Regions from separate parts of the Kitasatospora sp. NPDC094015 genome, predicted to be linked through region 1. Evidence: riboswitches for the same ligand, from Rfam matches in the RefSeq annotation. Region 1 holds a riboswitch; each other region holds the start of a gene.
The links. Region 1 has a riboswitch for cobalamin ahead of ABT014_RS08515 (ribonucleoside-diphosphate reductase subunit alpha). Riboswitches for the same ligand answer to the same signal wherever they lie in the genome.

Region 1 (4,124 bases):
AGCAGGCGCTGGGCCAGCAGCACCCGCTGACCGGTCAGCCAGCGGTGCGGGGTGGTCCCGGTCTCCTGCTGGAAGCGGCGGGCGAAGGTGCGCGGCGACATGTGGGCCCGGGCGGCCAGCTGGTCCACCGTGAGGTCCAGGTCGAGGTGGTGGCGCAGCCACTCCAGCAGGCCGCCCAGCGACTCGCCGTCCTCGGCCGGCAGCGGCCGGGCGACGAACTGGGCCTGGCCGCCGTCCCGGTGCGGGGCGACCACCATCCGGCGGGCGATCCCGCGGGCCACCTCGGGCCCCTGGACCTTGCGGACCAGGTGCAGGCAGGCGTCGATGCCGGACGCGGTGCCGGCGGCGGTGATCACCGGGTCCTCGTCCACGTAGAGCACGTCCGGCTCGACCGTGGTGAGCGGGAAGCGCGCGGCGAGCCGCTCGGAGTGCCGCCAGTGGGTGGTGCAGCGCCGCCCGTCCAGCAGCCCGGCGGCGCCCAGCAGGAAGGTTCCGTTGCAGATCGACAGCACCCGGGCGCCCCGCTCCACGGCCGCCCGCAGCGCCTCGATCAGCGGGGCGGGGAACTCGTCCCGGATGCCGGTCGCGGCGGCGATCACCAGGTCGGCCTCCGCGATCCGCTCCACGCCGTGCGGCACGTCGACGCTGAAGCCGGCGTGCGTGCGCAGCGGGCCGGGGCGGGCCGAGGCGAGCGCGAAGTCGTAGACCGGCAGGCCGTCGTCACTGCGGTCCAGGCCGAAGATCTCGCAGGCGACCCCCAGTTCGAACGGGTGGATCTCCTCCAGCACCACGGTGACCACGTTCTTCAGCATGGCTCCAGGATGACGGTGGCAGGTTTTCGAGGCAAGTGGGCATTTCTGCCACTCGTGGCCCGGCCGGGGCCCGGCGAAGGTGGAGACATGACCTCCTCATCCCTGCTCGGCGTGCTCGCACTGGCCGGTGCGGTCGGCGGCTTCGGCCTGCTCGGCCTGCTGGTCGGGCGCGACCTGGACCGCACCGGCCGGCACGGCCGGGACAACTGGCACCGCCCCGGCGGCCGTCCGGCCGACCCCGACCTCCCGGACCGGCTGCACGGCACCTCGCCCCGCGCCCTGGCCGGGCCCCTGACCGGCTCCGGGCGCCCCGCCCGGCCCGGCACCCTGCCCGCTGCCCCCGGGCCGGCCACCGGCAGACTGGGGGCATGGACGCCGCCACCGATCTCGTCATCCGTCCCGCCCGCGAGGAGGACCTCGCCCCCGCCGGAGCGCTCTGCGTCGAGGTCTACGTCGGCGAGGGCCACAGCAAGCCCGACGGCCCGTACGCCGAGCTCCTCGGGGACGCCCGGCGGCGGTCCGAGGAGGCCGAACTGCTCGTCGCCCTCGACCCGGCCGGCGGACCGGGAGCCGTGCTCGGCTGCGTGACCTTCGCCGCGGGCGGCAACCCGTGGGCGGACATCGCCGAGCCGCACGAGGGCGAGATCCGGATGCTGGCGGTCGCGCGGGCGGCCCGCGGCCGCGGCGCCGGCAGCGCGCTGGTGCGCGCCGCGATGGCCCGCAGCCGCGAGCTCGGGCTGACCGGGATGGCGTTCTCCACCCGCCCGCAGATGACCGCGGCGCACCGCGTCTACGAACGACTGGGCTTCCGGCGGACCCCGGAGCGGGACTGGGAGCCGGCGCCCGGGATCGACGTGATCGTCTACTCCATCACATTCTGAGGCCCGTCCGGCGGCCGACCCCGTGGCGCAACGCGATCGAGCGACCACGACACGCGGCACTACATCTGGTGGCGCATCCTGAGCCCGCCCACAACATGTATGCTCGCTCTCGCTGTCGACGCAGGGGAACCCGGTGGGAGTCCGGGACTGCCCCGCAACGGTGAGCGGGCTTCGCAACACCTTGACCCGCGAGTCCGAGACCTGCCGACGGTGTGCCACACGGCTTCCCCGCAGATGCCTTGCAGCACCGCAGTACTTGTCCGGGCCTCGCGGGTGGGCCGGGGTGGGACCACGCGCGCCTGGTGATTTCGGCGTGCCGCTCCGCCCTGTCCGAGACGGTCCGGCTGATCTCGTCCGCCGCCGCCACAGGAGAGAGTGCGCCTTGACCGTCGCTGCCTCAGTCGCCCTGCCGTCCCAGGGTTCAGCCTCCGTCGCCCAGACCGATCCCGGTGCCGCGCTGCTCCGGCTGCTCACCGACCGGAGCACCGACCTCCCCCAGGTGGACCCCGGCCACGTCGCCGCCGCCGCGCTGCGCGGCCGCCACGCCGGCTCCGACTTCGCGGAGCTGCGCGGGCTGGCCGTGGAGGCCGCCGCGTCGATGATCGCCGAGGACCCCCAGTACTCGAAGCTGGCCGCCCGCCTGCTCGCGCTGGAGATCTCGGACGAGGCGATCGGCCAGGGCGCCCTCTCGTTCTCCGCCTCGATCGCCGTCGGCCACGCCGAGGGCCTGATCGGCGACACCACCGCCGCGTTCGTGGCCAAGCACGCGGACGCCTTCGACGCGCTGATCGACCAGCGCGGCGACGACCGCTTCGAGTACTTCGGCCTGCGCACCGTGCAGTCCCGGTACCTGCTGCGCCACCCGATCACCCGCAAGGTGATCGAGACCCCGCAGCACTTCCTGCTCCGCGTGGCGGCCGGTCTGGCGGTCGGCGACAGCGAGCAGTCGGTGCGCGAGGTGGCCGAGCTGTACGCACTGATGAGCGCGCTCTCCTACCTGCCGTCCTCGCCGACCCTGTTCAACTCCGGCACCAAGCACCCGCAGATGTCCAGCTGCTACCTGCTGGACTCGCCGCTGGACAACCTGGACTCGATCTACTCGCGCTACGCGCAGATCGCCCGGCTGTCCAAGCACGCCGGCGGCATCGGCCTGTCCTACAGCCGGATCCGCTCGCGCGGCAGCCTGATCCGCGGCACCAACGGCCAGTCCAACGGCATCGTGCCGTTCCTGCGCACGCTGGACTCCTCGGTCGCCGCCGTCAACCAGGGCGGCCGGCGCAAGGGCGCGGCCTGCGTCTACCTGGAGACCTGGCACGCCGACATCGAGGAGTTCCTGGAGCTCCGCGACAACACCGGCGAAGAGGCCCGCCGCACCCACAACCTCAACCTGGCGCACTGGATCCCGGACGAGTTCATGCGCCGGGTCAACGCCGACGCCGACTGGTCGCTGTTCTCGCCGGCCGACGTGCCCGAGCTGGTCGACCTCTGGGGCGCCGAGTTCGACGAGGCGTACCTGAAGGCCGAGCAGGCCGGCAAGGCCGTCCGCACCATCCCCGCGCAGACCCTGTACGCCCGGATGATGCGCACCCTGGCGCAGACCGGCAACGGCTGGATGACCTTCAAGGACGCCTCCAACCGCGCCGCCAACCAGACCGCGCTGCCCGGCCGCACGGTGCACTCCTCGAACCTGTGCACCGAGATCCTGGAGGTCACCGACGACTCCGAGACCGCGGTCTGCAACCTGGGCTCGGTCAACCTGGGCTCGCACGTGGCGGACGGCGCCTCGGTCGAGGACCTGCTCGGCGCGATGGACTGGGACCGGCTGGACGCCACCGTGCGCACCGCCGTGACCTTCCTGGACCGGGTCATCGACATCAACTTCTACCCGACCCCCGAGGCCGGGAACTCCAACTCCCGCTGGCGGCCCGTGGGCCTGGGCGTGATGGGCCTGCAGGACGTCTTCTTCAAGCTCCGGATCGACTTCGACTCGGCCGAGGCCAAGCGGCTGTCCACGCTGATCTCCGAGCGCATCATGCTCACCGCCTACGAGCGCTCCAGCGAGCTGGCCGAGCAGTTCGGTCAGCACACCGCGTACGCGGAGACCCGCGCGGCGCGCGGCCAGCTGCACATCGACCACTTCGACGCCGCCCCGCAGTGGACCGAGCGCTGGGACGCGCTGCGCGCCCGGATCGCCACCACCGGCCTGCGCAACTCGCTGCTGCTGGCGATCGCGCCGACCGCGACCATCGCCTCGATCGCCGGCGTGTACGAGTGCATCGAGCCGCAGGTCTCCAACCTGTTCAAGCGCGAGACGCTGTCCGGCGAGTTCCTCCAGGTCAACCCGTACCTGGTGCGCGAGCTCAAGGAGCTCGGCGTCTGGGACCAGCAGACCCGGGACGCGCTGCGCGAGGCCAACGGCTCGGTGCAGGAG
Region 2 (4,124 bases), on a different contig from region 1:
CCCGAAGCCGCCGTCCTTGTTCTGCCGGGCCGCCAGCCAGGCCTTGGCCGCCGCCTGCTCGGTGGCCCGGCCCGCGGCCTTCAGGCCCTGGGCCGCACCGGCGGTGCCGGCGGTGTCGCCGCCCGAGGCGCCGATGTACGGCAGGTACGAGCCGTCGGCCTGCTGGCTCGCGGCGAGCTGGTCGGCCGCGTTCTGCGCGGTCGGGTCGGCGCTGCCGGCCTTGCGCAGGGCCAGGACGGTGAGCGCGGTGGTGGACGGGTCCGACTCGCAGTTCTCGCCGGGCACGATCATCGCGCCGGCGATCCCGCCGTCGGCGCACCGCAGCGCCTCGAAGCGGGCGAGGGTGGCGGCGGGCGGGGTGACCTCGCCGCGCAGCAGGGCGATCACGCCAAGGGCCTGGACCCAGGGCGAGGCGGCGCCGAGGAAGTCGCCGGCGGCGGTGCACTTCCCGTCCTCCCCGGCAGCGGTGCACACGTGGTCGGTGAGCGCGGCGAGCAGGTCGCGGCCGCCGAACGCGCGCGGGTTGCGGCCGGTGCTCTCGGCGACCAGCCCGAGCAGCGCGGCCGCCCGGGCGTCCGGCTTGCCGGCCGGTCCGTCGGGGAGCAGGAAGGCGTCGGTGTGCGCCTCCAGGAAGGCGACGACCTTGCGCAGGGCCGGGTCCTGGGTGCCGGCCGCGGCGAGCGCGATCGCGGTCAGCGAGGTCCGGGGCAGGTCGGGGCCCTCGAAGGCCCAGTTCTCCATGTGGTCGCCGTCGACCAGCCGGCCGGCCAGCCAGGCCGCCGCGGCGGCGGGGTCACCGGTGGCGGGCGGCGCGACGGTCGGGCTCGTGGAGGCCGACGCCGACGCGGAGGTCGACGCGGAGGCGGAGGTGGAGGTGGACGGTGAGGGGCTGGCCGGGTTCTTCGCCCGGACCGAGTCCGGGGTGAACGCGGGCGCGCCGCTGCTGCCGCCGACGTCGGTGCCGCCGTACACCCAGGCCTCGACCTCGCCCGGCTTCGGCTTCTGCGTGCCGGCGCCGAACTGGCTGTAGGACCAGGTGTCCTGGCCTGGCTCGGCGATCCAGTACGACCAGTACGCCGTCGCCTGCGGGGTGTTGACGCAGGGCTCCTCGGCGGCGGTCGGGTACTGGGTTCCGTTGCCGAAGGTGCTGCTGCCGAGGCGGCAGATGAAGGCGGGGCCGTCGTGCTCGGTGCCGGTGGTGGTGAACCCGGCGTTGTGCAGCAGGTTCATCCCGGTGGTGGGGTGGGCGTCGCAGCCGCGGACCACGCTGCCGCCCCAGTGGCCGAAGTCGACGGCGACCACGGCGCCGGTGGTGGCGGTGCACTCCTCGATCGGGTCGGCGGCGGCCCTGCTGGGGTGGCCGAGCAGCACCGTGCCGCCCGCGCTGACCGCGATGGCACTGGCGAGCAGCACGGACGCCAGCGTGCGCCCTCTGCTGCCCGGACTCGTACGACTGCTGCTGACCCTCACCGGCGACTCCCTGGTCGGTCGAGGCGGAGCACGACGGCGCAGCCGACCGGGCATCAGGGGAGGGCGCCCGGGTCAGACCGCGCCGTAGTCCGCGACGACGCACGTGTTGCTGACTTGCTCCTCGGCGCAGGCATTCCGGCTCACCCGCCACGAGTTGCGGGTCCACGGTTGCGGGTCAGCGCCGGACTTGGACCGGCTTCCCCTGACTGCCAAGGGTGAAAACCGGTTCATCAGACCACGCGGCGCAGCGGGGCGTCAACGAGGCGTCATGTCGCCTTCGACACCTCGTGAGCGGGCCCGACCTGCGATAGCGTCCCGGGTGGCCGAGTGGGGGAACCTGGTGCGAATCCAGGGCTGACGCGCAGCGGTGTGGGGCGGATCGACGCTCCGAGCCCGAATGCCCACCCGGCGCGCACCACGAGCGAAAGCCAGCCCACGCGACCCGGGCGGCGGCCCCCGGCGGCGCGCGGCCCTCGATCGGACCGCCCGCGCGGGACCGGTCGGCGCCCACCACCCAAGGAGCCCGACCGTGCCCCTCCGCCACTCCTCCGCCACCGTCGTCGCGCTGGCGGCCGGCGCCCTGCTGCTGTCCGCCGTGCCCGCCGGCGCCACCGCCTCCCCCGCGCAGATCGCCACCTCCAAGAGCACCGGCGTGACCTACCTGAAGTCGCTGCAGGCCGCCGACGGCAGCTACGTCACCGGAGGCGGCCTCTCGAACGAGTGGGCGTTCAGCGCGCTGGCCGCGGCCGGCACCGCCGCGGTCGACGTCGCCCCCGGCGGCGACACCAGCAAGAACGCCCGTACCGTGTACCGCAACCAGCTCGCCGCCACCACCTGGCCGAGCGCCTCCCCCGTGGTCACCGACTACGAGCGCGCCACCCTCAACGCCTACGCCGCCGGCATCGACCCGGCCCGGGTCGGCCCCGGCCGCAACCTGATCGCCGACCTCGCCGCGTACTGGCAGACCGCCGAGCCCGGCTACTACGGCCCGTCCGCCAACTTCAACGGCACCGTCTTCGGCTTGCTCGCCCTCGGCGGGGCCCGTACCCAGGGCGGCACCCAGCGCGTCCCGCAGGCACTGATCGACGCCACCGTGACGGCCGTCCGGGCCAACCAGCACAACGACGGCGGCTGGAACTACGGCAAGGCCGCCGGGAACCCGACCGCGCTCGCCCAGGGCAGCGACATCGACATGACCGGCGCCGCGATGGCCTCGCTGTGCAGCAGCGGCGTCCCCGGCACCGACGCCGCGATCGTCGCCGCCAAGAACTTCCTCAAGGGCAAGCTGATCTCCTCCGGCGCCTTCAACTCCATGTTCGGCGCCAACACCGACTCCAACGGCTGGGCGGTCTCCGGGCTGAACGCCTGCGGGATCAACCCGCAGGGCGCCGACTTCACCAGCGGCAGCGGCAGGACGCCGATCGACTTCCTGATCGCCCAGCAGTTCAAGCCCGCCGGTGGCTTCAAGTACCTGCCCACCGACACCTCCCCCTCCCCCTACGCCTCGGTCGACGGGCTGCGCGCCGTCACGGGCGCCGGCTTCACCGCCGCCCCGCCCGCCCCCACCACCGCCGGTGCGCCCACCTGGGTCGCCACCACCGCCTTCACGGCGGGCACCGCGACCCGGGTCGCCCTGGTCGTCGACAACGGCACCGGCACCGCCGGGCTGAAGGTCTGCGCCGTCACCCTCACCCCGACCGGTGGCACCACCACGCTGGGCGCCGTCCTCGACGCCGCCGCCACCGCGACCCCGAGCGGCTGCGTCACCTCGGTCACCCCGTCCACCGGCGGCGGCACCGTCACGGCGCTCAACGGCACCGCCAACAGCGGCGGTTCCACCTGGAAGGCGAGCCTGGACAACGCCGCCGCCACCGCCGCGACCCGGGCCACCGTGGTCAACGTCGGCGACACCGTCTCGCTGCGCTACGGCAGCTGACCGAGCGGCAGCAGGTCGGTGCGGCAGCACTCCGGCCGGGACCGCGCATGGTCGGGCACCGGACCCCGGGCCCGGCGCGCGCGGTCCGCCTCCGCTCCGGCGCGCACCGCGGCGTGCACGGCGCGGGCGACCCGCGCACCCCAGGGCGAGCGCGGACCGCCGAACGGTTCCGCGTCCTCGCCCGGGCGGGCCTGCCGGACGGCGACGCAGACCGCGTCCGACGGCGTCCCCGAGCAGTCGTAGCCGGCGTCCAGCAGCGCCTGCACCTTCGCCTCGGTGGCGGTGGCCAGCAGGTTCACCAGGCCGGCGTCGGACAACGCGGCGGGTACGGCGACCAGGATGTTCACGGTGCCCGGGACGAAGGCGGGCCGCTGCGGGGGCGCCTTCGTCGGCTCGCTCCCGGGTTCCGGCGCGGCGGCCCAGGCGGGCACCCCGACGCCGGCGGTCACCACGGCGGCGGCGCCGCCGTCGCACGCCCAGGTCATCCGGTCCACCTCGGCGGCGGTCATCAGGCCCGCCCCCGGCCCGGCCAGCCCCTGCGCGGCGGCCAGCTCGGCCAGGTGGCGATCCGGATCCATCCGGCCGTACCCGGCCCTGACCTGCGCGTTGACCACCCACTCCCGGTCGCCCAGCCCACCGCCGAGCACCGCACTGCTGACCATCCGCCAGCCCGGACCGGCCCGCCACACCAGCAGGTGCCGGCAGGCCCCGTCCTCGG
Region 3 (4,124 bases), on a different contig from region 1:
GTACACGACAAACAATTCCGGCCCACCGGCGCCGCCGTGGCTCGGAGCGGTGGGCCCAGCGCGATGGGCGCAGTGCGGCGGGCCCAGGAGCGGTGACTCTCAGAGCAGTGGGGTGAGAAAGCGTCGCAGGTGCTCCAGGTAACGGTCCGGGTCGGCGTTCCACAGGGCGGCGTGCCCAGCATCAGGGACGCTGCACAGGCTCACCAGGTTCTCCCGCCGCCGGGCCAGTTTCTCGGCGGCCGCGTACGGGGCGACGGCGTCGTCCGGGCTGTGCAGCAGCAGCACCGGCACGTGCAGGTCGCTGCCGTCGGCAAGCCGGGCGAAGTCCGCCAGGTCCACCCCCGAACGGCCCTGCGCGGCCAGCGCGCCCAGCTCGGCCACCGGGGCCGGGGCCCCCGTCCGGGCGGCCACCCGGCGCACGGTGGCCGGCCAGTCCAGCACCGGGGAGTCCAGCACCAGCCCGCTCACCGACTCCCGCCAGTCCGAGCGGGCGGCCGCCTGGAGCGCGATGGTGGCGCCCAGCGACCAGCCGTACAGCACCACCCGGCCCGCGCCGGAGGCCAGCGCGGTGCGGATCGCCGCCTCCACGTCCCGCCACTCGGTCTCCCCGAAGTGCCCGAGGCCGTCCGGGGAGCCCGGTGCGCCGCGGTCGCCGCGGTAGGTGACGGTGAGGGTGGGCAGCTGGAGCGAGTGCAGCAGCGGCATGACCGGGAGCGCCTGGGTGCGGTCGGCCGCGGGGCCGTGCACCAGGATCATCCAGGTCCCGCGGACGGCGGGGACGAACCAGGCCGGGAGCGGACCGAGCTCACCGGTCACCGCGTCGTCGGTGAACGCCATCCCGAACGCGCGGAACGGGTCCCCGACGTACACCCGGGGGGTCAGCCGGACCTCCGTGCCGGTGACCAGGGTGCCCAGCTCGGCCCGCTCCAGCCGGCGGGTCACGGTCTGCACGCCGGTGGCGACCACCTCGCCGACCACCGCGTGGCCGCCCTCGCCCCACTCCAGGCCGTAGCGGCCGGGGCGGACCGAGTCCGGGGTCCGGCTGAGCGTCACCAGGCCGGGGGCGAGGGCGTGCACCCGCAGCGCGGGGCGGGCGCCGCCGGGCTCGACGCCGGGGCGCAGGACCCGCTCGGAGACCTTGCGGCCGAGCAGCAGACCGGCCGCCGCCCCGGCCCCGACGGCGGCTGCTGCCACGATGGCGGCGGTACCCCAACGCATACTGCTCCCCGGATGCTGGTCGCGGATCGGACGCGGTACGGTCCCAGTCCACCGCCCGCGCCCCGGCGCAGCCACCGGAAGCGGCCGTTCGAGGGGCCGGACGCCCCGCGCGGCCTCAGACCGGGATCTCGGTGGAACGTCCGGCGAGCAGCTCCCAGAACCGCGCGGCGGGCGGGCGGCGCGACGGCTCCGCGGCGGCCGGGGTGGCGGCGCCCCAGTGCATCGGCACCTGGTACTCCCCCTGCAGTTCGGCCAGGACCTCGGCGAGCACCTCCCGGTCGACCGGCACCAGCCGGGCCACCGGCTTCAGCTGGGCCTGCCAGCGGCCCTGCACCACCTGGCGCAGCCGCTGCTCCAGGTCGTCCTGGTGATGGGTGATCCGGACCAGCGTGCGCAGGCCCAGGCCGAGCACGTGGGCCAGCGCGCGGGTCTGCTCCGCGTCCCCGGTCCACCGGCCGGTGTCCTCCGCCTTCCGGTACGCCTGCTCGGTGACGCCGATCCGGCGGGCCGCCTGTTCCTGGCTCAGCTCCCGGGCGACCCGGAAGTCACGCAGTCCGTCGGGCGGGGCGCCCATCAGCTGGGCCGGCGGGCACCACAGGGCGCGCGCCAGCGCGATGAACTCCTCCTCGGACGGCCGGATCCCGCCGGTCTCCCACCCGATCACATGGGCGGGCAGCAGCCGCACCCCGTGCGCGGCCATCCCCTCGACCACCTGGTCCGGGGTCAGGCCGAGCCCGGCGCGGTGGGCACGGGCGGCCGCCGGGGAGAACGGCACCGGCGTCGGTTCGGGCTGTCTTCGTCGCATGCCACGAAGCTAGGGGCGGCGCGGCCCGCGCTGTACCCGCCGAACACACGAAGCCCGGTTGGACGGTCGGACAGTGGACTGGCCGATCACACAGCCCCGGCCCTCCGAACGGCCGCACTACTCGGAGGTAGTGACGGCGGCCGCCGCCGGGCGCAAGCTACGCGGGTAGCGCGCCGGAGCGTCCCCGGGCCTCCGCAGCACCCTTCGGCGACCCCGGTGAGCTGGGGTGATGACGTGTGATCAAGGCCTCCGGCGGACCGGTTGACTCCCGGTCCGGGCCCGTGGTCAGATCCTTGGGCCATACGGAGGCAAGGAGAGGAAGCCGGTGCGAATCCGGCGCGGTCCCGCCACTGTCACCGGGGAGCACGCTCGGCCCGGCCGCCCTCGGCCGGGACGCGGGGGTGCGTCCGACCCGGAAGCCAGGAGACTCTCGCCGCCGTTCGTCGATCCAGGGCGCGGACCCTGAGTGAGGACACGCGAGCCATGCAGGCTGCCCCGAACCGAGCTCCGCTCGCTGCGCCGTGCGCCGGCTGAGCGCGGCCGCCCCCCACCTGCTCGGCGCCGCCCTCGGCCACCTCGCGGACGCCCGCTACGGCGACCCGCGGCGCGGCCACCCGGTCGCCCTGTTCGGCACGGCCGCCGGCCGCCTGGAGCGGGCCCTGTGGCGCGACCACCGGGGCGCCGGCGCGCTGTACACCGCCGTCTGCGTGGGCGCCGTCGCGGCCGGCACCGCGCTGGCCGACCGGGCCCTGCGGCGCTCCCCGCTGGGCCGCACCGCGCTCACCGCCGCCGCCACCTTCACCGTGCTCGGCGGCACCTCGCTCACCCGGGAGGCGGAGACCGTCGCCGGGGCGCTGCGGGCCGGCGACCTGACCGCCGCGCGGGAACGGCTGCCGCACCTGTGCGGGCGCGATCCGAGCGGCCTGGACGAACAGCAACTGGCCCGGGCCGTGGTCGAGTCGGTCGCCGAGAACACCGCGGACGCGGTGGTCAACGCGCTGGTCTGGGGCGCGGTGGCCGGGGCGCCCGGGCTGCTCGCCTTCCGGGCCGTCAACACGCTGGACGCGATGGTCGGTCACCGCTCGGCCCGGTACGCGCGGTTCGGCTGGGCCTCCGCCCGGCTCGACGACGTGGCCGGCTGGCCCGGGGCCCGGCTCACCGCCCTGCTCACCGTCGCCGCCTCACCGGAACCCGGCCGCACCTGGCGGATCTGGCGCCGGGACGGCTCCTCCCACCCCAGCCCCAACGCGGGCCAGGCCGAATCGGCGTTCGCCGGGGCGCTCGGGGTACGGCTCGGGGGCACCCTCCAGTACGGGACGCGGACCGAGCACCGGCCGGTCCTGGGGGCCGAACTCCGGCCGGTCACCGTGGACGACATCGACCGCGCCTGCACCCTCTCCCGCCGCGTCGGCCTCCTCGCCTTGGCGACGACCTCGGCGGCGGCCCTCCTGAAGCGACACCGCTCATGAGGACGACCCCGACCCGCAGGGGCGCGGGGAACTGCGCGACGTCGCAAGTGACGGTATCGCGCCTTCCGCAGCGCGCAGTTCCTCGCGCCCCTGAAGGCACCCACGTGCGGGCAACCACCCCTAGGGGCGCGGGGAACTGCGCGGCATCGGGAGTGACGGCGCCGCGCCTACCGCAGCGCGCAGTTCCTCGCGCCCCCGGAGGTATCCCGGTGCGCAGGGTGGGTTTCGCTGGATGTGTCGGGGGTCGGTGGATCGGAGGCGGGTGTGGGTAGGGCGTTGTTGGTGGCCGGGACGACCTCGGATGCGGGGAAGTCGGTGGTGACGGCGGGGATCTGCCGGTGGCTGGTGCGGCAGGGGGTGCGGGTGGCGCCGTTCAAGGCGCAGAACATGTCGCTCAACTCCTTCGTCACCGCGGACGGCGCCGAGATCGGCCGGGCGCAGGCGATGCAGGCCGCGGCCGCCCGGGTCGAGCCGGAGGCGGCGATGAATCCGGTGCTGCTGAAGCCGGGTGCCAACGGCCGCAGTCAGGTGGTGCTGCTCGGCCGGCCGGTGGCCGAGGTCGGGGCGCTGGACTACCGGGAGCGCAAGCCCGTCCTGCTGGAGCGGGCGCTGGAGTGCCTGGCGGATCTGCG

Region 2: linked by a shared signal. The riboswitch ahead of ABT014_RS27220 (prenyltransferase/squalene oxidase repeat-containing protein) and the one ahead of ABT014_RS08515 (ribonucleoside-diphosphate reductase subunit alpha) in region 1 are both predicted to bind cobalamin.
Region 3: linked by a shared signal. The riboswitch ahead of ABT014_RS26260 (cobalamin biosynthesis protein) and the one ahead of ABT014_RS08515 (ribonucleoside-diphosphate reductase subunit alpha) in region 1 are both predicted to bind cobalamin.

What each region holds. Positions count from the first base shown of each region.
Region 1 covers NZ_JBEOUL010000005.1:116,232-120,355, reverse strand. Annotated here, with positions in the region: gene ABT014_RS08530 (helix-turn-helix domain-containing protein) at 1-812, opposite strand, end outside; gene ABT014_RS08525 (hypothetical protein) at 909-1,073, opposite strand; gene ABT014_RS08520 (GNAT family N-acetyltransferase) at 1,181-1,693, shown strand; cobalamin riboswitch at 1,787-1,916, shown strand; gene ABT014_RS08515 (ribonucleoside-diphosphate reductase subunit alpha) at 2,076-4,124, shown strand, end outside.
Region 2 covers NZ_JBEOUL010000028.1:81,755-85,878, reverse strand. Annotated here, with positions in the region: gene ABT014_RS27225 (prenyltransferase/squalene oxidase repeat-containing protein) at 1-1,413, opposite strand, end outside; cobalamin riboswitch at 1,579-1,725, opposite strand; cobalamin riboswitch at 1,771-1,893, shown strand; gene ABT014_RS27220 (prenyltransferase/squalene oxidase repeat-containing protein) at 2,000-3,406, shown strand; gene ABT014_RS27215 (adenosylcobinamide amidohydrolase) at 3,394-4,124, opposite strand, start outside.
Region 3 covers NZ_JBEOUL010000026.1:76,736-80,859, forward strand. Annotated here, with positions in the region: gene ABT014_RS26250 (alpha/beta hydrolase) at 100-1,218, opposite strand; gene ABT014_RS26255 (helix-turn-helix domain-containing protein) at 1,334-2,023, opposite strand; cobalamin riboswitch at 2,313-2,475, shown strand; gene ABT014_RS26260 (cobalamin biosynthesis protein) at 2,554-3,492, shown strand; gene ABT014_RS26265 (cobyric acid synthase) at 3,757-4,124, shown strand, end outside.